2 linked regions of the Youhaiella tibetensis genome follow. Each later gene encodes a partner of the first gene's protein in a complex. Links are inferred from orthologs where the notes say so. Each region holds a gene or a part of one and is shown on either strand. Other genes may lie near its edges.

Region 1 (14,588 bases):
CAGGCGCGCCAGGGTCACGTGCGGAGTGTACTTGCGGCTCTCGGGCTCGAGCCCGATCCGTTGCAGCACCCGCTCCTGGGCGGCCTGAAGGCGGCTGAGGGTCTCGTTGAGCTCGACCCCGGCATAGAGGGCGTGGGGTTTGTTGCCACCGAACGCCCCGAGCTGAGTAAGCCGGACGGAGAAAGACAGCCCGTTGGCAAGGCGCTCCAGGCTTGCGCTCACCTCGTTGGCGGTCGCGTAGTCGACATCGCCGATGAAGCGCAGGGTGATGTGGTAATTGTCGGCATCGATCCAGCGAGCGCCATGCAGGCCGCCACGCTTGAGCGAGAGGGCGAAGGCCACCTCCTTGGGGACCTCCAAGCCGGTGAAGAGACGAGGCATGAGTTTTCTCCCCGTTTACGCATCCCGATTCGGCACACTCGCCCTTGAACGGTAACACGAATATGACGCGGGAAAAGACCTCGGGGCGGCCACTCAACAAGTTAGGGGCTGCCTGCCTTCACATCAGTTTGACCGGACAAGTCCGCAAAGCCCAAGTGCCACAGGGGTTTGACCTTGAAGTTGGAACACGCCACCGCCATATTGTGCGGCAGGTGGCTCAAGTCCTTGGGATCCTAAGCCACACTTGGTTATGTGAAAGGGAAACCAATGGCACAATTTGACAGACCGACCATCTCTGCGCGGGCCGGCTCCGCCGCCGCCATTGACGAGGGTCTGCGCAGCTACATGCTGCGCGTTTACAATTACATGGGTCTCGGCCTGGTCGTGACCGGCCTGGTGGCTTACTTCGCCAGCGCCGCTGCGATCACCACCAATGCCACAAACGCCGCCGCCCAGATGGCCGATGGCACCTACCTGACGAACTGGGGCGTCCTGCTCTTCACCAGCCCGCTGATGTGGGTGGTGGCGCTGGCGCCGCTGGCCTTCGTGCTGGTGCTCAGCTTCGGGATCAACAAGCTCTCCACGGGCGCCGCACAGATCACCTTCTGGGCGTTCGCGGCCGTCATGGGCTTGTCGCTGTCCTCGATCTTCCTGGTCTATACCGGCGCTTCGATCGCCAAGGTGTTCTTCATCACCGCCGCCATGTTCGGCGCGATGAGCCTTTGGGGCTACACCACCAAGCGCGACCTGACCGGAATGGGCTCGTTCCTGTTCATGGGCCTGATCGGCATCGTGATCGCCTCGATCGTGAACATCTTCTTCAACTCGGGCGCCCTCTCGTTCGGCATCTCGATCGTGGGCGTGCTGGTCTTCGTGGGCCTGACCGCCTATGACACGCAGAAGATCAAGGAAAGCTATTCGGAAGCCTATGGCGCCGACGTGCTGCACAAGAACGCCATCATGGGCGCTCTCTCGCTCTACCTGGACTTCATCAACCTGTTCCTGATGCTGCTGCGCCTGTTCGGCAACCGCAACTAACATCAAGAAAACACGCTCCAGCGATCAAGATTTCTCGTTGGAAGCTATCGGGGCCACGGTCTAAAACGACCGTGGCCCTTTTGCTTTGGAAGCTTTCCTCGTGTCCCAGCCCGAACCCATCCTGCGTCCCTTCAACTGGTCGGACGTTGCTCCCATCACTGCGATCTATGCGCACTACGTGAAAAACGCGGTGGTGACGTTCGACCTGGAGGTGCCCAGCGAAACGGCCATGGCCGAAAAGTTCGGCCATATGGTGGATCTGGGGCACCCCCTCATCGTGGCCGAGGAAGAGGGCCGCGTCCGCGGATATGCCTATGCGTCCACCTTCCGTCCCCGGCCGGCTTACCGGTTCACCTGCGAGGATACGCTCTATCTCGCTCCGGATGCGGTGGGGAAGGGATTGGGCGCAAAGCTCATGACTGAGCTCATCGCGCAGTCGCAGGCCTTCGGCTTCAAGCAGATGATCGCCATCATCACCGGCGGGACGGAGGCCTCGATCGCGCTCCACCGCAAGTTCGGGTTCGAGGTGCTCGGCGAGTTCCCCCAACTCGGCTACAAGTTCGACCGCTGGCTCGATATCGTCCACATGCAGAGGGCGCTCTAGGCTTCTTTCGCGCGCTCGGCGTCCTCAACGCCCTGAGCCGGCGCTAATGCACGGCGCCTCGCGAGCGGAGATATTCAGGCGGCTCTGGAGAAGAAGGACGCGGTGTCCTCAGAGCGCCTTGCGCATGGGGTAGGCCACGAGGGTGAGCCCGGTTTGGGGCTCGCCCACGTCCACCCAGCCGCCTTCCTGGTAGAAGCGGTGGGCGGTGGTGCTGCTGTTGAGAGTGGCAAATTCGAAGCCGGCCGTCCGAAGCGCGTCTTCCATATGCGCCATCAAGGCCCGGCTCACCCCCCGGAAGCGGAAATCGGGCGAGACGTAGTTGAGGCGGATCGAGCCGTCGTTCATGGTGGCGCCGACGCCGGCGATCTGGCCCTCGATCTCGGCCACGTAAAGCGTCGTTGGCTCGCTTTCCAGCATATCGCGCACGCCGGCTTCGGACTTGTTGCGCAGCCAGCCGGACAGAACCTCGGACCGGTTCTGGTGATCGGCCTGGCAGAGCTCGCGGATGGAGGCGGTGAGCACCACGCTCATCGCGGGGATGTCCGCGGCGGTTGCCGCCCTTACGGTGGGCGCCGTCACGTCACGACCGCGAAATGCGGTTCGAGCACGTTGAGGACCAGCCGCAGGTCATGGCCGCGCTTGAGGATGCGGCCCTGCTGGTTGATTACAAGGTACTGACCCTGGCGATTGCGCAGCTTGGGCTGCTTCTCGATGGAATAGAGAGGGCGCTCGGAATTGCGGGCGAAGGCGGAAAACACCGCACGCTCGCGCAGGAAATCCATGGCGTAGTCGCGCCACTCGCCCTTGGCGACCTTGCGGCCGTAGACGGCCAGGATGAGGCTCAATTCGGTGCGGTCGAAAGCTACGTAGGGCGCCGGACGGTTGGGAGCATGGGGCGAGGGGTGCTCGTTGACATGCACGAGGCTCAATCCCTTGGGTGCACCCTGCTGCCCTTCGGCCAACTGCATACTCCCATCGTCGGCTACGTCATCGATCCGTCATGATCGCGTTGTTTGCCGGCGGAAGCAAGCGCCTGCTGTACACCGGTTTCCATCCTGTGTCCGATATAGCGGATTATGTCTCGCTCTACGCGAAATTACCCAATTTCGAACACAATGTGTCCGCGCTGGCGCCCGAAAGCGTCGGCATAACATCGTCATTGCCTCCAGTGGCCGGTGTCCGGGCTGACCGAGCCCCCAAACCACGATGCCCAGACACCGGCCGCCCCTAAAGACCAGTCAGACTGATTTCCTCCCGCCTTGCCCAGGCGGGAGTTTTGTTATTGGGGCTCCACTATTGCTGAAATGCCGCAGCGCCCAGAATATTTCCGGGCAGGCCCCCGGCTTCCTCCTGCACGATGATGACCGCGCCGTTACTGTCGCCGGTCATGACTTCGGAGAGCGGCAGCTTGAGATGGGCGCCGGCGCCCGGTTCCCACATGCCGATCGCCTGCCGGGAGGTCACGACGTTGGTGTAGGTCACATGCTTGCCTTCGTTCTCGCCGCGCTCGATGGCGACATCGGCGCGATCGAGATAGGTCACGAGCCAGACCACTGCATCGGCAAGGCCGGCCTGTCCCTCGATGTCGATGGCGAGCATGCCGTCCGAGGTGTTGAGCGCGACGGGCAGGGTCAGCTTGGTGGAGCGTACGACGCCGTCGATTTCCTGCTGGCGCGAGCCGACCACGCCCTTGACGCCGTTGACGACCATTTGCGGGGTATAGATGCGGTTGCTGCCCCAGCGGGTCGCGTAGTCCTTCTGCCGGGCGGTATTGGCCTTGGCACCGAACGTGTCGGGCCAGCCGATATAGTCCCAATAGTCCACGTGGTATGAAAGCGCGATGACATCGGGGCGCTGGGCGAGCTTGGTGAGCAGGGCGTCCGCCGGCGGACAAGAGGCGCAGCCCTGGGAGGTGAAGAGCTCGAGAACCGCCTTGGGCTGGACGCGCACTTCGAGCGCGTCGGCGGGAAGCGCGAGAAGCAAACCGAGGAATGTGCCCAGGAGCGGTCTGAAAATCATGGGCAAAGTTCTAGGCACGGATTTTTCTGACTGCCAGTCAAATCGGTGAGAGGCAGGACGTCGACCTCTACACGTTGCCGGGAGGCCGCGCCGGGGTCCCCGAGAGGCGGAGGTTTTCCGCCCCTCGGAGGGATCGAAATCAGGCCGCGACGAGGTTGCGCAGCACGTAGTGCAGGATGCCGCCGTTATTGTAGTAGTCGAGCTCGTTCTCGGTATCGATGCGGCAGCGGGTCTTCACCTCCGAGATGCGGCCATCCGAGTGGACGATCTTGACGACGACGTCCGAACGCGGCGTGAGGGTGGTGAGGCCCTCGATGGTCACGGTTTCGGTGCCGTTAAGGCCAAGCGTCTGCCAGCTTTCGCCATCGGCGAACTGGAGCGGCAGCACACCCATGCCGATGAGGTTGGAGCGGTGGATGCGCTCGAAGCTCTGCGCCACGACGGCGCGAACGCCCAGCAGGCGGGTGCCCTTGGCCGCCCAGTCGCGCGAGGAGCCGGTGCCGTATTCCTTGCCGGCGAAGATCACCAGCGGCGTCTCGGACTTCTCGTAGGCCATGGCGGCGTCGTAGATCGGCATCTGCTGGCCGTTCGGCCCCAGGGTGAAGCCGCCTTCCACGCCCGGCACCATCTGGTTCTTGATGCGAATGTTGGCGAAGGTGCCGCGCATCATGACTTCGTGGTTGCCGCGACGGGCGCCATAGGAGTTGAAGTCCTTGGGCGCGACCTGGTGCTCGGTGAGGTAGATGCCGGCGGGGGTCGAGGGCTTGAACGAACCGGCCGGGGAAATGTGGTCGGTGGTGATCGAATCGAGGAAGAGACCGAGGACGCGGGCATCCTTGATGTCGGTGACCGGCGCCGGGGTCATCTTGAGATCGTCGAAATAGGGCGGGTTCTGCACATAGGTCGAGGACGAGTTCCAGCCATAGGTCTCGCCGCCATCGATGGTGATGCCCTGCCAATGCTCGTCGCCCTTGAAGACGTCCGAATAGCGCTTGGTGAACATCTGCGGCGTGACGTTGGCGCGCACGATGTCGGCAATTTCCTTGTTGGTCGGCCAGATGTCCTTGAGATAGACGGGCTGTCCATCCTTGCCCGTGCCGATCGCGTCCTTGGTGATGTCGATCTTGAGCGAGCCGGCCAGCGCATAGGCGACGACCAGCGGTGGGGAGGCGAGGAAGTTCGCCTTGACGTCGGGGTTCACGCGCCCTTCGAAGTTACGGTTGCCCGAGAGCACCGAGGCTGCGACGAGGTCGCCGGCCTGCACGGCCTTGGAAATGGCCGGCGGCAGCGGGCCGGAATTGCCGATGCAGGTGGTGCAGCCATAGCCGACGAGGTTGAAGCCGATGGCGTCGAGATCGGCCTGCAGGCCCGAGGCGGTGAGGTAGTCGGTGACCACCTGCGAGCCGGGGGCCAGCGAGGTTTTGACCCACGGCTTGGAATTGAGGCCGAGCTCGCGCGCTTTGCGGGCGACGAGGCCGGCGGCGACCAGCACCGAAGGGTTGGAGGTATTGGTGCACGAGGTAATGGCGGCGATGACGACGTCGCCGTGACCGATGGAGAAATCCTCGCCGTCCACGGCGACCTTGGGATCATCGGTCTTGGCGAAATCCTTGACCAGCGAAGCGGCGAACTTGTCCTTGGCCTCGGCGAGGACGAGACGGTCCTGCGGGCGCTTGGGGCCGGAGATCGAGGGCACGACCGTCGAAAGGTCGAGCTCGAGCGTGTCGGTGAAGACCGGATCGGGCGAGGCGGTCTCGCGGAACATGCCCTGGGCCTTCGAATAGGCTTCCACGAGCGCGACGCGGTCGGCGGTGCGGCCGGAGGTGGTGAGGTAGGAAAGGGTGTCGGTATCGACCGGGAAGAAGCCGCAGGTGGCGCCGTATTCGGGAGCCATGTTGGCGATGGTCGCCTGGTCCTCGAGGGAGAGGTGGTCAAGGCCCGGGCCGTAGAACTCGACGAACTTGCCGACGACGCCCTTCTTGCGGAGCATCTCGGTGACGGTGAGCACGAGGTCCGTGGCGGTGATGCCTTCGTTGATCTTGCCGGTGAGCTTGAAGCCGATGACTTCCGGGATCAGCATGGTGATGGGCTGGCCGAGCATGGCGGCCTCGGCCTCGATGCCGCCCACGCCCCAGCCCAGGACCGAGAGGCCGTTGACCATGGTGGTGTGGCTGTCGGTGCCCACGAGCGTATCGGGGTAGGCGACGGTCTCGCCGTTCTCGTCCTTGGTCCAGACGGTCTGGGCCAGGTATTCCAGGTTCACTTGGTGGCAGATGCCGGTGCCGGGGGGCACGACGCGGAAATTGTCGAACGCCTGCTGGCCCCAGCGCAGGAACTCGTAGCGCTCGCCATTACGCTCATATTCGAGCTCGACGTTCTGGTTGAAGGCGAGCGGGGTGCCGAAGCTGTCGACCATCACCGAGTGGTCGATGACGAGGTCGACGGGGACGAGCGGATTGATCTTCTGGGGATCGGCGCCGAGCTTGGCGGTGGCGTCGCGCATGGCGGCGAGGTCGACCACGGCGGGGACGCCGGTGAAGTCCTGCATCAGCACGCGCGCGGGGCGGTAGGAGATTTCGTGCTCGGAAGTCTTTTCCGTCAGCCAGGTCACAAAGGCCTTGATGTCTTCCTTGGTGACCGTGCGCCCGTCTTCGAAGCGCAGCAGGTTTTCAAGGACGACCTTGAGCGAATGAGGGAGCTTGGAAACCCCGGGCAGGCCGTTCTTCTCGGCTTCGGGAATCGAGAAGTAGGTATAGGTCTTCCCTCCGACCGTGAGCGTCGTCTTTGAATTGAAGCTGTTGAGGGATTGAGTCACGGGAGACCGCCTTCGCTTTGGGTTGGCCGCTCCACCCCGAAAAGGCCTGCGACAATAGGACCCAGAAGGGGTCCCTCGGACCAGTTGGGGCGTCTCGGAGATTGGAACCAGTCCAATCTAGAGGGGCTTATAGTCAAATCATTTCCAGCTTGCCAGTGCCTCTATGAGTTCAATAGGACATGAAAGCCATGTCCCTAACGAACTCTTTGCCCGCCCGCACGCTGAGCGTAACCGGCCTTGCCCTGCGGCGCGGGGAGCGGCTGCTGTTCGCGGACGTGGGTTTTGCCGTGGCACCGGGCGAGATCCTGCTGCTTCGCGGCCCCAACGGCGCGGGCAAGACCAGCCTGATGAAGTGCCTGGCGGGGTTCCTGCGTCCCGATGCGGGGAGCGTGGTTTTTTCCGGACAGGATGGCGAGGAGCGCTGGGAAGAGGACGTGCATTTCCTGGGGCACCTCTCGGCGGTCAAGGGCCGGCTCAAGGTCGCCGAAAATCTCGAGGCCTGGGCCGCGCTCAATGGCGGGGAGGGTGACGTCATGGCCGCGTTGCGCCGGGTCGGGCTGGCATCCATCGCCGGTCTCGATGCGGGTTATCTTTCGGCCGGGCAGACGCGACGGCTGGCGCTGGCGCGGCTGCTGGTGTCGCCGCGCCCCATCTGGCTGCTGGACGAGCCGACTTCTGCACTCGACAAGGACGGTGACCGGCTGGTGGGCGAGTTGATCGACGCACATCTGGCGGCGGGGGGGCTGGCGGTTGCCGCCACCCATCTTGAACTCAGGATCGCCGACGGCACGCGCGTACGGACCCTGGAGCTGGGCGCGTGAAGGGTTTCCTGGCCATCATCGGGCGCGACCTAAAGCTGGCGACCCGCATCGGGGGCGACGCGCTCACGCTCGTCCTGTTCTTCGTCATGGTCGGCGCGATCGTGCCGTTCGCCATCGGGCCGGACAAGGCGATGCTGGCCAAGCTCGCCCCCGGCCTCACCTGGATCGCGGCATTTCTCTCGTTGCTGCTAGGGCTCGACCGGCTTTTCCGCAACGACGCCGAAGACGGCTCGCTCCAGCTCTTCCGCTTCTCGCGTACGCCGCTCGAAGCCATCGTTGCCGCAAAAGTGATTGCGCATTGGCTGCTGACGGCGCTGCCTCTGATCGCGGCAACCCCCGTCCTGGCGGTTCTGCTCAACATGGACATGGAGAGCTGGCTCCGTACGGTGCTCTCGCTGCTGCTCGGCACGCCTGGGCTCGTGGCGCTCGGCGCCATGGGCGCAGCAGTCACGGTGTCCTTGCCGCGTGGCGGGCTCATAGCGCCCGTGCTGATCCTGCCGCTCGCCATACCACTCCTGATCTTCGGCAGCTCGGCCATTTCGGGACAGCAGTCCGGCGCCGCGATGCTGTTTCTTGCGGCAATAAGCCTCGTGCTTCTGGCCATCGCTCCCTTCGCCGGAGCGCTTGCACTGCGCGTGAGCGAGGAATAGACAACCTCTCCATGACCTTGGATGTAGCTCCCAAACCCAATTGGTTCGCGCGGATCGCCAATCCCAGCCAGTTCCTCGGCTGGTCGCGTCCGCTGCTGTGGCCGCTGACGATCCTGACGGCGATCCTCTTCGCCGCCGGCCTTTATTTCGCGTTCCTCGATTCCCCGCCCGACTACCAGATGGGGAATACGGTGCGGATCATGTACATCCACGTACCCAATGCGTGGTTGAGCCAGTTCGTCTACGGCGTGATGGCGGTCTCGGCGCTCGGCAGCCTGATCTGGCGCCACCCGATGGCCGACGTCTCGATGAAGGCTGCCGCGCCGCTGGGGGCGGTTTTTACGGCCTTGGCGCTCTATACCGGTTCGCTTTGGGGCCGCCCGACCTGGGGCACGTTTTGGGAGTGGGACGGGCGCATGACCTCCACGCTCGTGCTGCTGCTCATCTACCTGGGCCTCATCGCACTCTGGCGCGCCTTCGAGGACCAGTTGCGCGCCGGGCGCGTGGTGGCGGTCTTCACCCTCATCGGTGCGATCAATATCCCGATCGTCAAGTTTTCGGTCGACTGGTGGCAGACCCTGCACCAGCCCTCGAGCGTCATCACGCCCGACGGGCCGCGCATGCCGGGCTCGATCCTCACCCCGTTGCTGGTGATGATGGGCGCGTTCACGCTGCTGTTCATCACGCTCCAGATCAAATCCATGCATACCGAAATCCGCCGCCGGCGCCTTGCCACGCTCGAGCGGCAGCGGGCGGCAGCGGCCGAAGGAGCCAAGTAAATGGATCTTGGACCCCACGCCGTCTTCATCATCTGGGCTTATGTCGGGGTGACCGCGGCGGTCGTCGCGCTCATCGCCTGGATCGTGCTTTCGGGCCGCCGCGTCGAGAAGCGCATCGCAGAGCTTGAGGCGCAGGGCGTCCGGCGCCGCGCGGAGAAGACTACTTGACCCGTATCGCCCTGCTCGCGCTGCCGCTGATCGCGCTCGTGGCGCTGGTTGCCGTGTTCGCGACCAGCCTCAACCGCGACCCGAGCCTTGTCCAGTCGGTCCTCATCAACAAGCCAGCGCCGCAGTTCACCCTGGCGGCCGTCGATGGCGTGGGCGTCCCCGGTTTCGATACCGAGGCGCTCAAGGGCGAGGTGACGGTGGTCAACGTTTTCGCCTCCTGGTGCATTCCGTGCCGCGCCGAGCATCCGGTGCTGACCCAGCTCAAGGCGGCCACGGGCGTGCGCCTGTTCGGCATCAACCAGAAGGACGCGCCCGAGAACGCGGCGGCGTTCCTCAAGGACCTGGGCAATCCCTATGACCGCATCGGTGCCGACCGGGACAATCGCGTTTCGATCGACTGGGGCGTCTATGGCGTGCCCGAGACGTTCATCGTGGACAAGAACGGGGTCATCACTTTCAAGCATGTGGGCCCGATGTCGCCGGAAACGCTGACGCGCGAGATCATCCCGGCCATCGAGAAGGCGTCGTCCCAGAGCTGAGGGGAACAATCGCCGCGCCAAGTCCGTTACCTCGCCGAGACCAATCGGCAACCACAGGAGGAACGGATGGAAGGACTTCCGCAAGGCATTCATGTCGGGATGCGTGTTTTCGACAATCACCACCGCCATATCGGGGTGGTCGACGACTTCAAATACAGCGACGAGGACCCCAGCCGTCCCGGGCCGGAAACGGCCGGTATCAACCCGGGCGACATGAAGGGCCGGGATTCGATCATCAACAATCTCGCCGAGGCATTCCACCCTAACGAGCTGCCCGAAGAAATCCGCGAGCGGCTGCTCAACGAAGGCTATGTGCGGCTCGATGCGGATGGACTGTTCGCGGCGGACCGCTACATCCTGCCCGAGCAGATCGCCTCGGTCGGCGATGACGAGATCACGCTGACGGTGGACAGCAAGGACGAGCTGATCAAGCGCGTCTGACCCTGGTTCGCCGGCAAAAAGAAAAGCCCCGGTACCTGCGCCCGGGGCTTTTTTTCGTCACTGGGCCGGGCTGGGCTCTTCTTCCGGCTCGAGGGCGTATTTCTGCAGCAGCGGCAGCTGGAACATGGTGAAGACCACGGTGATCGGCATCACCGCCCATACCTTGAAGGCCACCCAGAGATCGGTGGAGAAATTGCGCCAGATCAGCTCGTTGAGGATGGCGAGCGCCAGGAAGAACAGGCCCCAGCGCAGCGTCATTACCGTCCAGCCCTCCGGCTTGAGCTTATAGACTTCGCCAAAGACGTATTTGAGCAGCGACTGCTTGAACAGCAGCCCGCCCAGCAGCACGACCGCAAAGAGCGTGTCGACGATGGTCGGCTTCATCTTGATAAAGGTGTCGTCCTTGAGCCAGAGCGTCAGTCCGCCGAAAATGACCACGACGACGCCGGTCACCAGCGGCATGATCGCAACCTTGCGCAGGATGAGCCAGGAGAGCGCGAGCGACGCCACCATGGCGCCCATGAACCAGCCGGTTGCCGTGAAGATATCGGCGCGCGCGTTGGCCACGAAGAACACCACCAGGGGGCCGAGCTCGAGGGCGAGCTTGATCAACTGGGGGCGCAGCTCCTCCCAGTTGGCTTCCTGGGGCTTGGTATTCTCGCTCGTCATATTATTGTTCCTTGCCGGCGATGGCCGCGGCGAAATCGGAAGCCTGGAACGGCTGGAGATCGTCCACGCCCTCGCCCACGCCGATGAAATGCACGGGCAAGCCAAAGCGCCGCGCAATGGCGACAAGAATGCCCCCGCGTGCGGTGCCGTCAAGCTTGGTCATGACCAGACCCGTGACACCGGCACGTTTGCCGAAGATTTCGACCTGATTAAGGGCGTTCTGGCCGGTAGTGGCGTCGAGCGTGAGCAAAACCGCGTGAGGAGCGGTCGGGTCGACCTTCCGGATGACGCGGATGATCTTTTCGAGTTCGCTCATCAACTCGTCGCGGTTTTGCAGGCGCCCCGCCGTATCGATGATGAGAACGTCCTTGCCCTCGGCCCGGGCGCGGGTCACCGCGTCGAAGGCGAGGCCCGAGGCATCCGAGCCTGCCGGCTTGGCGACCACCGGCGCACCGGTGCGGCGGCCCCAGATCTCGAGCTGCTCGATGGCGGCGGCGCGGAAGGTGTCGCCTGCGGCCAGCATGACGGTGCGGCCCTCGGCGGCGAATTTCTGGGCGAGCTTGCCGATGGTAGTGGTCTTGCCTGAGCCGTTGACCCCGACCATGAGGATGACGAAAGGCTTATGGGCCGTGTCGATCACCAGCGGGCGTGCCACCGGGGTCAGCGCCTTGCCGACTTCATCGGAAAGGACCGCACGCACGTCCTCGCCGGAAATGTCGCGGTTGAAGCGGTCGCGGCGCAGCGTCTCGACGATGGCACTGGTGGTGTCCATGCCCAGGTCGGCCTGAAGCAGCACGTCCTCGAGTTCATCGAGGGTCGCGGCATCGAGCTTGCGCTTGGTGAAGACGGAGGTGATGCCGCCCGTAATCTGGTCGGAGGAGCGCTTGAGCCCGGAGGCCAGGCGCTGGAACCAGCCCTGCTTGGGCGCCGGCGCTTCGGCGGACGGGGTGGCAGCGGATTCCTCGGCCGCTTCCTGGACGTCCTCGACATAATCGAGGGTGGTCTCGGGCGGGCCGGGGGGGTAGCTGGCGTCGTCGACCGGTTCACGCCGGTGCTCCGGCTCGGGTTCGGCTGGAGCCGGCGGAACGCCCTCGGCGATCTCTTCGGGAGTCGGAGGCGCCTCGTGGGCAGGCGTCTCGACCTCGGCGGGGGGCGGAGGCGGAGCCTCTTCAGGCGGGGCCGGCGGCTCGGGCGCAGGTTCGGGCGGCACTGCCTCGGCCGCAATCCGGTCGATCTCGGCCTGGGTCTCTTCGGCGGCGCGGCGCTCCTTGAATGCCTCGAGCTCCTCGGTCGAGGTCGCGACCTCGTGGGTGGCGCGCTTGAGCGCCTCCTCGGTTTCTGCGTCGGCCTGCGGTTGCTGCTGGTTGCCGCGTCCGAAAAGACGGCCGAAGAAGCCGGGTTTCTTGCCCTCGCTCATGCTGCGGACCTCACGGCTTCCCCGACGAGGCCATCGGCGGAGACCCTGGTGATCCGGACCGGGACAATCTGGCCGGGTTCGGTGCCGGGCACGGCGACGGGCATGAACTGCTCGGTGCGCCCCAACCCCTCGCGCTCGACGAGGACGCTTTCGAGCTTGCCGGCGCGGGAGGCAGCGAGTTTGGCGAACTGCTTGTCACCCTCCGCGCGCAACAGGGCGGCGCGGTCGCGGGCGATGCGCTTGTCCACCTGCGGCATGCGCGCGGCAGGGGTGCCCGGGCGCGGGCTATAGGGGAAGACGTGGAGATAGGTGAGGTCGGCTTCAGAAACGATGCGCAGGGTGTTCTCGAACATCTCGTCGGTCTCGGTGGGGAAGCCGGCGATGATGTCGGCGCCGAAGACCATGTCGGGGCGCAGCGAGCGCAGCTTTTCCACGATATGGAGCGCGTCGGCGCGCAGGTGGCGGCGCTTCATGCGCTTGAGGATCATGTCGTCGCCCGACTGGAGCGAGAGATGGAGGTGCGGCATCAGGCGCCGGTCCGATGCTATGGCATCATAGAGCGCGTCGTCCGCCTCGATGGAATCGATCGAGGAAATCCTGAGGCGCGGCAGGTCCGGGACGTGGCGCAGGATCGACTGCACCAGTTTGCCGAGCGTGGGCGTGCCCGGAAGGTCGGGGCCATAGGAGGTGATGTCGACCCCGGTCAGCACGATCTCGCCATAGCCGTTCTGGACGAGCCGCTTGAGCTGGTCGACGACCAGGCCCATCGGTACCGAGCGCGAAGGACCGCGGCCAAAGGGGATGATGCAGAAGGTGCAGCGGTGGTCGCACCCGTTCTGGACCTGCACGAAGGCGCGGGCGCGCCCATCCATGCCCTCGATGAGGTGCCCGGCGGTCTCGCGGACACTCATGATGTCGTTGACCTGCACCTTGTCGTTGAGCTGGAGCCCGAAGACCATGGGCTTGTAGCTTTCGGCCTTCATCTTGTCGGCATTGCCGATGACGAGGTCGACTTCGGCCATGTCGCCGAAGGAACGCGCCTCGGTCTGGGCGGCGCAGCCGGTGACGATGATCTTGGCGTCGGGATTGTCCCGGCGGGCCTTGCGCACGGCCTGCTTGGCCTGGCGCACCGCTTCGGACGTGACCGCGCAGGTATTGATGATGATGGCGTCGGAAAGCCCGGCCTTTTCTGCCTCGGCCTTCATGACCTCGGATTCATAGGCGTTGAGGCGGCAGCCGAAGGTGAGGGTCTCGATGCTCATGCGGCCCGGTCCGGGGAGAGATCAGCGGGCAGGGTGCCTTCCCATTCGAGCGTCCAGGGGCCGGTCATGAGAATATGGTCGTCAGCGCGCCATTCGATCTCGAGCGGACCGCCGGGCAGCTGGATGCCGACACGCCGGTCGGTGAGGCCCTTGCGGGCGGCCGCGACGCCGACCGCGCAGGCGGCGGTGCCGCAGGCGAGCGTCAGCCCGGCGCCGCGCTCCCAGACGCGCACCTTGATGCAATCGGGCGCCAGCACCTGGGCCAGCGAGATATTGGCGCGCTCGGGGAAGATCGGGTGGTTCTCGAGCAGCGGGCCGAAGCGGCCGAGGTCGTAGTTGTCCGGGTCGTCCTTCACCCAGAAGATCGCGTGCGGATTGCCGACATTGACGACGGACGGGGTGTGCAGCACCGGGGCGTCGATGGGACCGATCTGGAGTTCGATTCCCGTAGTATCGGCGAATTCCTCGGCCAGGGGGATCTGGTTCCAGTCGAAGCGGGGCTTGCCCATGTCGACGGTGATGAGCTCCTCGCCGGCGTTGAAGATCTCGAGCAGGCCGCCATCGGTCTCGATGGTCATCCGGTCCTTGCCGGTGGCGCGGTTGAGGAAATGGGCGACGCAGCGCGTGCCGTTGCCGCAGGCCCCGGCGACCGAGCCGTCATTGTTGTAAATCTTGACATAGGCCTCGGTGCCGTCGGCGCGCGGCGGGTAGACGACCATCATCTGCTCGAAGGCGGTGCGTTCGCCGGCGGCGACGGTGCGCGCAAGCTCACCGGTCATGGTGGAGGCGCCATCGCGCATGTCCACGACCAGGATCTCATTGCCCAGCCCGTTCATCTTTAAAAACGGAGTGCCGCTCACTTTGGCCTCATTGAATTGGGTTGAGCCTCTATATGGCGGAAACATCGCGCAATTGCCAGTCTTGGCACCGGCATGGGTGGCGTGCAGATGGCGCGGGGACTTAGCCGCAGCTTAACCAGTTCACG
Region 2 (14,475 bases), 2.7 Mb from region 1 along the record:
TGCCGTTCGTCGATCTTGGTAATCTGGCGGATTTCGCGATCGATGTCGGCGGCCTGTTGCCGCTGGATCTGGATGCTGGACTGGTAGGAGATCACCGCCAGCAGCAGGACCGAGAACACCACGAAGATCAGGACGAAAATCGCGGTGAGCCGAACGGTGGTGGTGCGCCAGAGTTGGGCGAAACGGTTAGTCACGGATCATGTAACCGGCGCCCCTGATCGTCTGCAGCAGGGAGGTGGCATGACCCTTGTCTATCTTGGAGCGCAGGCGCGACATATGCACGTCGATGACGTTGGTCTGGGGGTCGAAATGGTAGTCCCAGACGTTTTCCAGCAGCATCGTGCGGGTCACGACCTTGCCGGCATTCTTCATGAGGTATTCGAGCAGGCGGAATTCGCGCGGCTGGAGCAGGATAACTTCGCCGCCGCGTTCGACCTTGCGCGAGAGCCGGTCGAGCGTGAGATCGCCCACCTGGAAACTGGTCGCCGCCTCGGAGGGGCTGGAACGCCGGGCCAGCACTTCGATGCGGGCCAGCAGTTCGGTGAAGGCGTAGGGCTTGGTGAGATAGTCGTCACCGCCGGCGCGCAGGCCGGTCACGCGGTCGTCGACCTCACCGAGGGCCGAGAGGATGAGCACGGGTGTCTTGTCGTCTTCGGCGCGAAGCGACTCGATGATGGAAAGGCCATCGCGGCGCGGCAGCATGCGGTCGACAACAAGAACGTCGTAGTCCATGCCCGAGGCCATCGCGTAGCCGGTTTCGCCATCGGTGGCATGATGGGTCACGTGCCCGGCTTCGTCCAGTGCCTGGATGAGATAGCTGGCCGCTTCCCGGTCGTCTTCAATCAGCAGAATTTTCATGGGCATAGCCCCATCAGGATTGGGATGCGACCGATATAGGGAGGGTCGGCCCCGGAGAGAAGAACTCCGGGACCGGCATAATCTGCAATTGGTTACTTACCTGCATCCAGCGGCAGGCCGATGAAGCGCGTATTGCCGTCACGGCTGGCCTTGATGAGGGCAGTGCCGCGGCCCGAATCCTTGACGCCCTGGATGGCCTTCTCGAATTCGTCGACCGTGGAGACCTTCTTGTTGTCCACTTCGAGGATCACGTCACCGACGGTGAAGCCCTTGTCGGCCGCCACGCTGCTCGGATCGATGTCCTGGATCAGCATGCCGTCACCGCCCGAATTCGGGACCAGGGTGATGCCGACGCTGGAAGGCTTGGGAGCTTCCGGCTGGGCGGGCTGCTCCTGCTGGGTGGGGGCTGCCTGGTCCTTGAGGGTATCAAGGGTCACGCTGACCTTGTCTTCCTTGCCGTTGCGCCACACGCTCAGCTCGACCTTGGTACCCGGGGTCTTGTTGGCGATGGTGCGCGAGAGCGCCAGGGCGTTGTCGATCGGGGTGCCGTCGACGGCGGTGATGATATCGCCCGAGTTGATGCCGGCCTTCTGGGCCGGGCCACCGTCGCTCGGCTCGGTCACGAGAGCGCCCTTGGCGTTCTTGAGGCCGACGCTGTTGGCGATGTCGTGGGTCACGTCCTGGATCTGGACACCGAGGAAGCCACGGGTCACCGAACCCTTGTCGATGAGCTGCTGGACGATCGGCTTGATGGTGGAAGCGGGAATCGCGAAGGCGATGCCGACATTGCCGCCATTGGGCGAGTAGATGGCAGTGTTCATGCCGACGACCTTGCCCGAAGTATCGAAGGCGGGGCCACCGGAGTTGCCGGTGTTGACCGCAGCGTCGATCTGCAGGAAGTCGCCATAGGACGAGCCACCGATGTCACGGCCGCGGGCCGAGACGATACCGGAGGTGACGGTGCCACCCAGGCCGAACGGGTTACCCACGGCGATGACCCAATCGCCCACGCGGATAGTGTCGGCGGCGAATTCGACGAACGGCAGGTCCTTGCCATCCACCTTGACGACGGCAACGTCGGTCTTCTCATCGGTCCCGATGACCTTGGCCGACATCTCGTCGCCGTTGTCGAAGATCACCGTGACCTTGTCGGCGTTCTTGACCACGTGGTTGTTGGTGACGATGTAGCCGTCGGCGGAAATGACGAAGCCAGAGCCGGCCGCCATGTATTTGCGCGGCGTCGCCGGGCCCTGCTGGCCGAACTGGTTGCCGAACTGGTCGAAGAAGCGCTTCAGCGGATGATCGTCCGGCAGGTCCGGAATCTGGAACTGGAAGTTGCGGCCACCTTGAATGTTCTGGGATGTCGTCTCCTCGCCTTCGACCTGGATCGAGACGACGGCCGGCTTCACGGCGGCTACGAGATCGGCAAAGCTCGGAGCGGCAATCGTGGGCGCAGAGATCTGGGCATTGGCAGTCTGGCTGGTGGCCACGAACGTGGACACGCCACCCAGCCCGACGATGATGGCCAAGGCGGAAGCCCCGACCCAGCGGCGTGCACGGGATATGGTTGTCGAGCGCATTTATATGTTCTCCTAACGGCTCCCCAACAGAATGCGTACGTTATGGAGGACCCGATATTTCCGGCATGTTTCGCTAGGATTACAAGTTGGTAAGGCTCGCGGCAGGAATTGGAAAGGTTCGCGGCGGGAATTTGGGTGGGCCGGATTCCCATCCGTTTTGCCCCACCGCGACTGCCGGCCGACTTGCATCGAACCTTCTATAACGCCCTGACGGCGCTCAATGTTCCTGGCGTTCTTCGAGCCGGTCGAGGGCAGCCTGCTCCTCGGCGGTCAGGGCAGCCGGCATCGGGGCGCGCCGCCGGCGAATCCCTACGACCACGGCAATGATCCCGGCAATGAGCAGTAAGGGTGCGGCAATCCATAAGACGAGCGTGTGCAGCCCCAGGACCGGCTGCAACAGCACGAACTCGCCGTAGCGCGCGACGACGTAGTCGCGTACCTGCTCGTCGGTATCGCCGGCCACCAGCCGTTCGCGCACGATCACGCGCAGGTCGTGCGCGAGGTCGGCGTCGCTGTCCTCGATGGATTGATTCTGGCAGACGAGGCAGCGCAGGCCCGCCGAAATGTCGCGCGCCCGCGCCTCGAGCACCGGATCGCTGAGGATTTCGCTCGGGTTGAGCGCCATGGCGGCGCTTCCCATCGCGAAGACGATCGCCAGGGCGACGAAGAAGCGCCTCATTGGGCCGCCTCGAGCGCGGGGGTGCGGCGCGGCTTGGGCACCCCGACCCGCAGGCGCCGGTCGCTCAGCGACAGGAACCCGGCACCTGACATCAGCAGTGCGCCCAGCCAGATCAGCGTCACATAGGGCTTGAACCAGACACGCAGCACGTGACGGCCGGCCGCCTCGTCTTCACCCAGTTGCAGGTAGAGCTGGGAGAACCCGTAGGTCTGGATCGACGCCTCGGTGGTCGGCTGCCCGCTGGCGATGTAGGTGCGGCGCTCGGCAACCGCGTCGCGCTTGCCGCCATTGGGCGCGGTGATGACGAACTCGCCATGGTCGGCCGTGTAGTTCGGGCCCGGCACATCCTCGTCGAGCTTGACGAGCTGGACCTGGTAGCCGTTGAGCGTCACCGTCTCGCCGGTACCGACGGTGGTGATGAGTTCGCTCTGCCAGGCGGTCGTCACCACGATGCCGATGACCGTCACGCCGAGGCCGAAATGGCCGAGGGCGGTCGAAAAGGCGGTGCGCGGCAGGCCCTTGAGGCGGCGCCAGCTCTCTGCGAGCGGAATGCGGCCGAGCTTGGAGCGGTCGACGAGTTCGGCGATGGCGCCGAACATCACCCAGAAGCCCAGCAGCAGCCCGAGCGGGGCCAGCGACACATGGGCGCCGGTGGCCGTGAAGAGCGCGATGGCGGCGACCAGCGCCAGCACGGCGGCACCGGCCAGGCGCTGCGTCACCGCGACGAGATCGCCGCGCTTCCAGGCCAGGAAAGGCCCGAACGGCACGAGGATGAGCAGCGGTACCATCAGGGTGCCGAAGGTGAGATCGAAGAACGGGGCGCCCACCGAGATAGTACGGCCCGTAAGCGCATCGAGCACCAGCGGATAAAGCGTTCCCACCAGCACCGCCCCCAGACCCGTCGCCAGGAAGAGGTTGTTGAGCACCAGCGCCCCTTCCTTGGAGATCGGAGCGAAGAGGCCGCCCTGCCGCAGGGACGAGGCGCGCATCGCAAAGAGTGTGAAGGCGCCGCCGATGAAAGCGGCGAGGATGGCGAGGATCACGAGGCCCCGCGTCGGATCGGAAGCAAAGGAGTGCACCGAGGTGAGCACGCCCGAACGCACGAGGAAAGTGCCGAGCAGCGAGAAGGAGAAGGTGATGATGGACAGGAAGATCGTCCAGACCTTGAGCGCATTGCGCTTCTCCATCACCAGCGCCGAGTGCAGGAGCGCGGTGCCGGCAAGCCAGGGCATGAAGCTGGCATTTTCGACCGGATCCCAGAACCACCAGCCGCCCCAGCCCAGTTCGTAATAGGCCCAATAGGAGCCCATGGCGATGCCGAGGGTGAGGAACGTCCATGAAAGCATCGTCCACGGGCGCACCCAGCGGGCCCAGGCAGCGTCGATGCGGCCCGAGATCAGTGCCGCGATGGCGAAGGAGAAGCAGATCGAGAAGCCCACATAGCCCGTGTAGAGGAGCGGCGGATGCACCGCGAGGCCGAAGTCCTGGAGGATCGGGTTGAGATCCTTGCCCTCGAACGGCGCCGGGTCCAGCCGGGCAAAGGCATTGGAGGTGAAGAGCGCAAAGCCGGTGAAGGCGGCAACCAGGAGGCTTTGGGTGGCCAGCACCAGGTTGAGCAGGTCCTTTGGGAGCTTGCGACCGAACATGGCGACCGCCGCCCCGAAGGCGACGAGGATCAGGATCCAGAGGACGATCGAGCCCTCATGGTTCCCCCAGACGCTGGTGACCTTGTAGAGCAGCGGCTGGAGCGAGTGCGAATTGTTGTAGGCCAGCAGCAGCGAGAAATCCGAGGTGACGAAGGCCTGGATCAGCGCGGCAAAGCTCGCCGCGATCAGCAGGAACTGCAGGATCGCAGCCTGGCGCAGGAACGTCGTCACCCGCCCCTCGTTGCGCCAGTAGGCATAGCCCATGACGGTCGAGACGCAGGCGATGGCGAAAGCGAGGATCTGGGCGAAATGGCCGAGTTCGATAGACAAGATCAGCCTCCGCTCAGTGCCTTGAGCGATCCGGCCGGATCGTCAGGCTTCCATTCGCCGCGAGCCTTGAGTTCATCGACGATGCCCTTGGGAATGTAGTTTTCGTCGTGCTTGGCCATGATGTTGGAGGCGGTGAAGGCGCCGTTGGTGCCGATGCTGCCTTCGGCAACCACGCCCTGCCCTTCCCGGAAGAGGTCGGGGAGGATGCCGACATAGCTTACCGTCATCTCGCTCTTGCCGTCCGTCACCACGAAGTCGTTGTCCTGTCCGTTCTTGTGCCAGGTACCGACCTTGACCAAACCGCCCAGGCGTACGGGCGTTCCGGCCGCCACTGCCTTTTCGTGCATTTCGGTCGGCGTATAGAAAAAGACGATCTGGTCGCGCAGCGCCACGAGCACGAGCGTCGTTGCCAGGCCCAGCACCACGGCAAGGCCGCCAATGATCGAGATGCGCTTCTGTTTGCGGGTCATGGCCATGTTTTTACTTTAGTCCTCCTTGCGCAGCGGTCGCGTCAAGCTCGGACCGCTGGCCGGCATCCGGGTAGGCCGCCTTGGCGGCGTCATAGGCGGCCTGCGCTCCGGCGGTATCGCCGAGCACCAGCCGCGAGCGCACCAGGCGTGTCCATTCTTCCAGGGTACCGCCATCCCGCATCAGCCGGGTCGAGAGCCCCTCGACCATCGACTTGATGGTCTCGTCGGACACCGAATCCTGTTGCGCCGGCCCCTCGATCGGCTTGCCCTCGAGCCCGCGCTGGGCGGCAGCCAGCCCTTCCTTGGCGGTGGCGATCCAGGGCTCGGTCCCGGCGGCCGAGTTGATCAGTGCGTTCCACTGTTCCACGGCGCCGGCATAGTCGCCGGTCTGGGTCGCATAGCCCGCCAGGTAGAAGTGGGAGCGCACGTGCTTGGGGTCGAGCCTGGCGGCGTTTTCGAGCAGGGCCAGCGGCTCGCCCGTCATGTCGCCCTTGCTGATCATGAGCAGCGCTTCGGCGAGGTCGGTCTGGCTGTCGGCCGTGGGCGGGGCCAGTTCGTTGACCTTGCGCAGCGCTTTGACGGCGTCTTCGAAACGGCCCATCTGCATGTAGACCGGGGCCAGGACGGTCCAGCCGCGCACATCGTCGGGAGTCTCGGCCAGTTGCGCCTCGATGCGCTTGACGGCGTCATCGACGTTGATGGTCTCTTCGAGCGGCTTTTCGCGCGATGCCAGCGGCTGGCTGGGCAGGCTCGGATTGCCGATCATGGCGTAGCTGCCGAAGGCGATGACGGCCACGCCCAGCACTGCCAGCGGCAGCAGCACGGGGCCGGATGCGCCCGCTTTCTTGCCACCATCCTCGCCCTGCAGGCGAATCAGTTCGCGCGCGAGTTCGGCCTTGGCGGCGGTGCCTTCGGCGTCTCCCAGACGGCCCGAAGCGATATCGGCATTGATTTCAGCCAGTTGCAGCCGGTAATGCTCATCGGTAGCATCGCCTTGTGCAGCCACGGTCGCGTTGACCGTTCGGCCGGCAGCCGCATAGTAAAGTGCGGCGCACGCAATGGCGGTGATCGTGATGGCGAGTATCCAGAATAGCATCAGCGCAGGTTCGTCTCGGTCGGCGACGGTGGCATCTATAGGGCGATTTCGACAAAAAATGCACGCGAACACGTATCCGTGTTGTGGACTGTTTGCCGCAGCGTCGAGAAGCTAGGCACTTATGGGGGCAGACGCTTTCGATTTTGCGATAGTCGGGTCGAGCCCGCTGGCCCTGCTGCTGGCCGGGTTGCTGGCGGCGCGGCACCAGCGCAAGGTGTGCCTCGTGGCCCAGTCGCACGCCGCCTTCCGGCTGCCGACCGGGCTCGATCTTTCGGCTGCCCCCCTCACCCGCCCCGAAACCTGGGCCTTGCTCGCTGCGACAGTGCCCGAAACGGTGCGCCTCCTGGCGCGCGTCGCCGGTAAGCTGGCCTATGACCGCATCGATCCCCTGGTCGTCGCCGAAACCGCTGCCGGACGCGACGCGCTGGGACACGTCCGCCATGTCGCGCTCGGCTTCGGGCACGCCGTTGAGCCGGAGCCCGCATCGTCCGCGCTGCCCGGCGGCGCCGTCGCCAACCGCTTCCGCGATGCCGTGCTGATCAACCGCCCGTTCCTCGAAGCCGCGCTTATCCCGTGGCTGGAATCGGTGGGGGTGCGCCGCCTCGACGTGGCAGATGCTACGGCAGAGTTCACGGTGCTCGCTGACGACGAGGCCGCCCTCGCCCGGGGCTCGCGCCTGCTGCAACCGCAGCCGTCGCTGACGCTCATGACCGAACCCCTGCCGGCATTGCCGGCCCCCGTGATGTCCTTCATCGACCGTGGCCTTGCCATGCGCCAGCTCACGGGCGGCGGCGTCTCGGCTCTTGTCCGGGGCGGAGGTACCAACGCCAACGGCATGGCGGGAGCCGCGCTGGGCGAAAGGGCCCGGCTGGCCGGCCAAGCGCGGTTCCTGGCGGCAGCCACTTCTGATGGCGCGCCGATGCTCGGGCTCTCGGAAGCCAATGTCTTCACCATTGCCGGGCTCGGGATGACCGGGGCGTTTCTCGCCCCCGCGTTAGCCCGGTTCCTGGCTGGAGCCGCGACCACGCAGGAGGCGGCGTGGATCGACGCGCGTTCGCCCCTGGCGGATCGCTCGCTGGTTGCGGAGGCGGCCTCATGAAGGGTCAGCCGAACCGCGTGCAATCCGATGCCGCCCCGCTTGCCGGGACCCAGATCGACAGGGGCGCGCCGCTGCGCTTCACCCTGGATGGACGCGTGGTCAATGGATTTGCGGGCGACACCGTACTAAGCGCCTTGCTGGCTTCGGGCATCGATACTGCCGGCACCCACCAGGGCCATGCCATTGCCCTGAGTGAACGGTTCGCGCCGGCCATTGCTCCGGCTGCCCTGGCCGCCGATCCGTCACGGGCCCTTCCGATGCAAAGAACTCCGGCCCGTGACGGGCTCGAGTTCCGCACGGTCAGCGGGCATCCGAGGCGCGGGTTCCTCGGCCTTCTGCCCCGCAACGACCCCAGCCTCGGCATCAGGTTCGACGATCCGGCGACGCGCACCGTCCCCTGGCGGGATGCTTCGCCGGTCTCGGAGATGGAGGCCGATCTCGTTATCGTCGGGGGCGGCGTGGCGGGCATGTCGGCGGCGGTGGCCGCCGGGCAATCCGGCAGCAGCGTGATCCTCATCGAGCGACGCCAGAACCTGGGCGGGTCGGCCCGACTCTTCGGCTCGGTCGAGGATGAGGAAGCGCCCGATGTCGTCATCGGGCGTCTCGCCAAGGCGCTGGCGCACCTTGCCAATGTCACTGTCCTTACCATGACCGAGGCGCTGGCCGTCTCGCGTCCGGTCGTCCACGCCCACCAGGTCCAGAGCAGCGAGGGCGGACTGACGCCGCGCCGGCTCGCCATTTCGAGCTCCCGCATCATCCTGGCGACCGGAGCGCTCGACCGCCTGCCGGTGTTTTCGGGCAACCGTCTCCCCGGCGTCGTCGGGCTCCTCGAGGCCTTCGACAGGGCCGACCGATTCGGCATCCGGCCAGGTCGGCGCCTCGCGCTCAATACCGCGACCAATCCCGCCTATCGCCTCGCCATGTTGGCGCTCGACAGCGAGGTAGCGGTTGCCAAGATGAGCGACACGCGCCTGCGGCCCCAGTCGCGCTTCATCGAGTTCAGCAAGGCCTATGGCATTCCGCTGTCGTCGGGGCTGGTGCCGCAGAGTGTCGGGGCGCACAGGCATGGCGGGCTGGAAATCCACCTCTCGCTCGAGATGGAAAACTATGCCCGGCCCGAACCGGCCGTGATCGCCGACCAGTTCGTGGTGTCGGGCGGGTGGCAGCCGGCTCTCAATCTCTGGCTTTCGGCGGGCGGCAAGGCGCGTTGGCGTGGCGATACCGCCATGCTCGGCGCAGATGGCCAGATCGACGGCATGGCCATTGCAGGATCCGTCGCCGGCTACCGGAGCCTCTCGGGTTGCGCGCAGAGCGGCATCGCCGCCGTCGCGACGCTTTTCGGGCGCTCCGCGGTCCCGGTCTTCGACATCGAGATCGACCCGATCTACGAATCGCCCGATGCGCCCGCGAGCGTTGTTCCGGCCCGCGCCGAGGACGAAGTCGCCGCCTATCTCGATGACGGCGCGAGCCTTGCCGAGCGGCCGCGGATCGAGCGCCCCTTGCGTCTGAGCCTTCTCAGCCGCAACCGGCGGGCGCCGACGCTTTCCGAATCCGCCCATGCCCTCAGCCTTGGCGATCTGGCGGCCGACATTGCGCTGGGGCTCATTCCCGTCTCGGAGGCAAGCGCGGTCGCCGCCGAGCGCTGCATCGACCCTGCGCCGCTGCCGCAGGCGGATGCGCCGCCGACACGCGAACGCGAGACGCCTTATCCGCACTATCTCAATGAGCGCTTCGGACCCGAGCAGGCCGTGTGGCGCGTCGCCAGCGACGAGCCCCGGCATTTCGAAGCGGGCAACCTTCTTTACCGCAATACCGATGCGGCCGATCCGCTGAGCGCGTGCGGCGTGATCCTGGGTCCGTCGGCCGAGGGCCAGTCGGGCGCCATCGCATTGGTCGCCGATGGCGAGGCCGACAGGCGCCTGGTGCTGCGCGACACGAGTCGGCAGGTCTCGGTGAGGCTGGTCGAAAAGCTCTAGGCGCCGCTGGTCGGGGTCCGGCGCACCGCTGCCTCGCGGGCGCGACGCAGCACGTCGGCATATTCCCGGTTGAAGCGCAGTTCGGCCATCTTGATGCCCGCCTCGAGCCGCTCGCCGGCGACGGCGTCGGCCGGATTGGCCTTGATGGCATCGAGGTTGCGGTTGATGTGGACCTCGAGCGCCTGGCCGACCTGGTTCCAGGTCTGCTCGAACGCTGCGTTGAGGGCCAGCGAGTCGCGGCATTCGCGCACCGTGGCCAGCAGGTAGATGCCGCTGATGGCCGAGAGCATGCGGTCCGAATCGACCCGATCCCCGCTTTCGCGGCGGCGCATGGCCAGGTTGAGGTCGGGCATGATTTCGCGCAGCTTGGGCTCGATGCGGCCGGACACGGCCTTGGTCAGCCCCGCGAGCACCTGGGCCCAGCGGCCCGAGCGGTTGATCTCGACATAGCCGTTGATGGCGCGCACGAGCTTGTGGAAGCGATCGAGGGCGCGGCAGGTCAGGTCGATGTCGGCGAAGGCGCCCATCGGCGAAAGATAGAAGAGCTGGTTCTGCGCGTGCGCGAGCAGCGCGTCGATCAGCGGACCGAAACCGGCACGCGTCACGGCGGCCTCGGAGGGCGCCCCGGCGATGCGGACGACGGCGGCCATAAGCTTGTTGGGATTGGCCATCTGCCCCACGGCCGCCTGCATCAGCAGCGCTGTGGCGCCGTGGTCCTGGAGCGGCATGGCCTGGAGAGCGGCCATGAGTGCGGCCTCATCGGCTGTGGCATTGGTGGCGCGGCCGAAGGCCTTGGCCTTTTCGAGCAGGGCGCGCTGGCGCAGGGCGCTGAGCGCAACCGGCAGGCGCTCGTAGCTTTCCTCGCCGCCGATCTGCATGCGCAGGCGGCGCCCGTCCTCGTTGCCGTCCTTGGCCATGTCCAGCACATCGCGCAGGCGGGCCATGAAGGCGGGCATTATGGGCTCGAATGCGGTCGCGTCGATCAGCACGCCATCGGGCATCAGCATGTCGGGCGCCACGTCGCGCACCATCCACGTCCAGATATGGTCGGCATGCTCGCGCGGCAGCGCCCCATCGAAGAGGAACTCGGCCGGATCTTCGACGATGATGGGGTCGAGAAGGCCGAAGAAAGGCGCGGGTTTGCCCTGCGCTCTCACGGCGGACTTGGCATCGTGTGCCGGCGCATCATGGGTAGATTGCGTGCTGGCTTGTGGCATTGGTCGTGGGGTGGTTGAGGAACTTGCCCCTAACCTACCCCGCGATCGTAAAGAAAATCTCCAATGCCCGGTCGCGTCAGCCGGCGGTGGAAGCGACCGACCAGGTGCCGTTGACTTCGCGACAGGCGGTGCCCTTGCGGACGTAGGGCTTGCCGGCGACGGTGACCGTGTTGGTGAAGTCGCGGCAATCGAGGTTGTTGACCCGCACATAGGGGCCCACGGTGATCGAACCGCTCGAACCCGAACCGCTCCAGGTGCGCGGGGCGCCGGGGCGGCCGAACTGCAGGGCGTAGAACTGGGCGCTCGAGGCGTCGGCCTTTTCCTTCGGGCTCATCAGGGGCAGGACCGCCGGGTCGACATAGGCGTCCACCATGGTGGCGGTCTGGGCGGCGGCGACCTGCTGGGCCGGGCTCGGGCCGGAAAGGATCGGCGCCGTCGCCACCGGGGCGGCGGCCGTAGCCACGGGCTGGCTCACGGGGCCAGTGCTGGAGCAGCCGGCCAGAGCAAGCAGACCGAGGAGCGGAAGAGCGCGAGTGAGCTTTTGCATATTAGTCCCGTTGTACCGCAGGTTTCAGTGCCGCAATGCGGCGGAAGTCCGATCAGTTCCGTCCGGGGCGCGCGGCGGGGAGCCGCAGCTCCGCCTTGAGCCCGCCGAGGTCGGATCGCCCCAATTGCAGCGAACCACCGTAGACGTCAACCAATTCCTTAACGATATCTAAACCCAAACCGCTTCCCGGCGTCTTTTCGTCCAGACGGACACCGCGGCGCAACACTTTGCTCGCCTCTTCCTCGGTCAGGCCCTTGCCGTCGTCCTCGATGCGTACCACCAGCATGGGGGTAGCCTCGCGCCGGTCGGTCACCAGGCTCACGCGCACCTGATCGCTGGCCCATTTGCAGGCGTTGTCGAGCAGGTTGCCCGCCATCTCCTCGAGGTCCCCCTCGTCGCCCCTGAACCAGGGGAGCGAAGCGTCGGGGCGGCGGAAATCGATGGTCCGGTCGGGGTGAAGCTTCTGCATCACGCGCGCCAGTCGGGAGACGAGAATGGCCGCGTCGGCCTTCTTGCCCACAATGGCCGTGCGGGCCGCCAGCCGGGCCCGGTCGAGATAGGCCGAAACGAGCTGGGTCATCTTGTCGGATTCGGAAAGCACGATGCGCGAGAGCCCGTCCTTGGGCGCGGCCGCGGCTTCGTTGCGCAGCACGGCCAGCGGGGTCTTGAGGCCGTGGGCCAGATTGCCCACCTGGTTGCGGGCGCGCTCGATGATCTGGGCGTTGGAATTGAGGAGCTGGTTGACCTCGTCGGCCAGCGGCGCGATCTCGCGGGGGAACTGGCCGGTGACGCTTTCGCTCTCGCCTTCGCGCACGCGCTCGACGGCGGTGCGGAGCTGGTTGATCGGGCGCAGCGCGAAACGGGCGACGATGAAGCTCATGATGGCGAGCATGGCGCCCACCGCGCCCAGCACGATGAGCGCCTGGCTGCGGAAATCGTCCACGAGCTGGAAGATCTCGTCGAGATTGCCCGTCACCAGCACGCGCAGCGGCTGGCCGTTGACGGTGACTTCGCGCTCGTTGACGCGGATCTCGGTGCCGAAATCGTCCTTGGTCGCCTCCGTGCGCTTACTCGTCGCATCGAACGGGGAGGAAATGACCGGGACCTGCATGCTCACCAGTGACGGAGAGAGGTTGAGCACGTTGCCCTGGGGATCGCGGATGGCCCAGTACCAGCCGGAGGCCGGTCGGTCGAAGCGCGGATCGCCCAGGTCGATGGCGTCGCTGCGCGGATCGCCAGCCTCGAGCGTCCTGCCCACCAGGGTCTCGAGGTGGAAATCGAGGGTTTCCGAGAGGCTGGTGTCTAGCGCCTGCGAATAGAGGCCGGACAGCAGGAAGGCCGTTCCGGCCAACGCCACGATCAGCCAGACGGCCGAAAACAGGAAGAGCGACGTCGCGATCGAGCGCTGCGGCATCGGCTATTCGACGATCTGGTAACCCAGCCCGCGCACCGTCTGGATCACCTCCTCGGGCAGCTTCTTGCGCAGCCGGCCCACGAAGACCTCGATGGTGTTGGAATCGCGGTCGAAGTCCTGGTCGTAGAGGTGCTCGGTGAGTTCGGTACGCGAGATCACCTTGCCCTTGTGGTGCATCAGGTAGCTGAGCAGGCGCAGCTCGTGGCTGGTCAGCTTGATGGCCTGGCCATCGACCGTCACCTTGCCCGAACGCACGTCGAGCCGCACCGGGCCGGCGGTGATCTCGTTTGAGGCGTGCCCGGCGGCGCGCCGCACCAGGGCGCGCAGGCGCGCCAGCAGTTCTTCCATGTGGAAAGGCTTGGCGACATAATCGTCGGCGCCGGCATCGATGCCCTGCACCTTGTCGCTCCAGCGGTCGCGGGCGGTCAGCAGCAGCACCGGCATGGTCTTGCCGTCGCGGCGCCACTGCTCGAGCACGGAAAGTCCGTCCATCTGCGGCAGGCCGATGTCCAGGATCACGGCATCGTAGGGCTCGGTGTCGCCCAGGTAATGCCCTTCCTCGCCATCGAAGGCCACGTCGACGGCATATCCGCCATCGATCAGTGCGTCCTTGATCTGCCGATTGAGATTCGTGTCGTCTTCAACCACCAGAATGCGCATGTATCGCCCCGCAGTTCAGCAAAATGTACTTTATTGCGAGCCGGTTGCCGCATTCAAGACAATGGTTTTCGCCTCGCCGCCTTCATAGACCTGAAGCACGTAGGCGAGGCCCCCGCCCCGGTCGCAGACCTGGAACGAGACGACGCTGGAGGCATCGATCCCCCCCGCGGCCAATATCTGAGCCAGGGGCAGAATCTGTCCGTCCGCGACTGCCTGTTGAATCTCGCGTTTCCCAAGGCAAGCCTGTGCCAGGGAAGGCGTCGCCGAGGTCGGAAGCATCGTTCCGACCGCCAGCATTCCGGCCATCAATGTCAAAAGTACCTTGTTCATGCCGACACCCTAAGGGTCGGGTGCTGAACAGGACATGAACGGAAAAGGCGGGAGGGTGATCGCATCGGAATCTTCCCTTCCGCCAGATGACCAATCAAGAAAGGCCCAAATAAGGCGGGTCTTCAGACACCGCCGACGTCGTTCTTGATGCCTTTGCGCAGGAAGATGATGGCAATGGCCTCGAGCACCAGCTGCCCGGCCGAATGGCCTTCCAGCGTGGGAATTTCGACGCCCAGCACCTGCGCCAGCCCGGCAATCACCATTGCCGCGGCCACGATATAGGTCTTGTAGCCTGCCAGGATATTCATCACTTCGCTCCATATGCTCGGTTGAGTGGAAGGGGTACGGGGCGGCCCGCCGGCATCGGCGAAGGCGGCCTTGCGAATGTCCTCGACGCGCCGCCGCCATCCGCGCCCGAAGACGGCGAAGGTTGCCAGTTGCGTGAGGAACGAGAGTCTCTGGTTGCAGAGGGCATCGATCAGTCCGGCCACCCCGGCGGCGGCCACGCGCGTACGGATGGCGGCGAGCGTCAGCGGCCCCACCTGCCCGTCGGCGACCACGCCCAGCAGTTTC

Evidence for each region.
Region 2: the proteins of ccmB (region 1) and ccmE are in contact, whole or in part, in a solved structure (PDB 8CE8), measured with the Escherichia coli proteins. The link is inferred for Youhaiella tibetensis from one-to-one orthologs.

Annotation. Positions count from the first base shown.
Region 1 is NZ_CP041690.1:4,039,470-4,054,057, reverse strand. The notes cover bases 6,621-9,501. They hold ccmB (heme exporter protein CcmB), read left to right. Parts: upstream 6,621-7,674; coding sequence 7,675-8,328; downstream 8,329-9,501. Other genes in these bases: FNA67_RS19835 (DsbE family thiol:disulfide interchange protein), read left to right, coding at 9,272-9,501; ccmD (heme exporter protein CcmD), read left to right, coding at 9,108-9,275; ccmC (heme ABC transporter permease CcmC), read left to right, coding at 8,340-9,107; ccmA (heme ABC exporter ATP-binding protein CcmA), read left to right, coding at 7,046-7,678; acnA (aconitate hydratase AcnA), read right to left, coding at 6,621-6,857. In the rest of the region: thpR (RNA 2',3'-cyclic phosphodiesterase), read right to left, coding at 1-381; FNA67_RS19885 (Bax inhibitor-1/YccA family protein), read left to right, coding at 649-1,419; FNA67_RS19880 (GNAT family N-acetyltransferase), read left to right, coding at 1,520-2,023; FNA67_RS19875 (GNAT family N-acetyltransferase), read right to left, coding at 2,132-2,554; FNA67_RS19870 (DUF2794 domain-containing protein), read right to left, coding at 2,599-2,991; FNA67_RS19865 (DUF1223 domain-containing protein), read right to left, coding at 3,317-4,042; more of acnA, read right to left, coding at 4,182-6,620; more of FNA67_RS19835, read left to right, coding at 9,502-9,814; FNA67_RS19830 (hypothetical protein), read left to right, coding at 9,881-10,255; FNA67_RS19825 (septation protein A), read right to left, coding at 10,313-10,924; signal recognition particle-docking protein FtsY, read right to left, coding at 10,926-12,341; tRNA (N(6)-L-threonylcarbamoyladenosine(37)-C(2))-methylthiotransferase MtaB, read right to left, coding at 12,338-13,603; dapF (diaminopimelate epimerase), read right to left, coding at 13,600-14,439. UniProt on the Escherichia coli protein: Required for the export of heme to the periplasm for the biogenesis of c-type cytochromes.
Region 2 is NZ_CP041690.1:1,346,847-1,361,321, reverse strand. What follows is about bases 3,830-6,597. They hold ccmE (cytochrome c maturation protein CcmE), read right to left. Parts: upstream 5,564-6,597; coding sequence 5,096-5,563; downstream 3,830-5,095. Other genes in these bases: ccmI (c-type cytochrome biogenesis protein CcmI), read right to left, coding at 5,574-6,597; FNA67_RS06660 (heme lyase CcmF/NrfE family subunit), read right to left, coding at 3,830-5,093. Also shown: FNA67_RS06680 (sensor histidine kinase), read right to left, coding at 1-194; FNA67_RS06675 (response regulator transcription factor), read right to left, coding at 187-858; FNA67_RS06670 (Do family serine endopeptidase), read right to left, coding at 951-2,438; FNA67_RS06665 (cytochrome c-type biogenesis protein), read right to left, coding at 2,656-3,117; more of FNA67_RS06660, read right to left, coding at 3,114-3,829; more of ccmI, read right to left, coding at 6,598-6,659; FNA67_RS06645 (FAD-binding oxidoreductase/lyase), read left to right, coding at 6,781-7,758; FNA67_RS06640 (FAD-dependent oxidoreductase), read left to right, coding at 7,755-9,734; FNA67_RS06635 (hypothetical protein), read right to left, coding at 9,731-10,891; FNA67_RS06630 (hypothetical protein), read right to left, coding at 11,028-11,498; FNA67_RS06625 (sensor histidine kinase), read right to left, coding at 11,551-12,912; FNA67_RS06620 (response regulator transcription factor), read right to left, coding at 12,916-13,572; FNA67_RS06615 (hypothetical protein), read right to left, coding at 13,603-13,902; FNA67_RS06610 (glycoside hydrolase family 108 protein), read right to left, coding at 14,025-14,475. UniProt on the Escherichia coli protein: Heme chaperone required for the biogenesis of c-type cytochromes. Transiently binds heme delivered by CcmC and transfers the heme to apo-cytochromes in a process facilitated by CcmF and CcmH.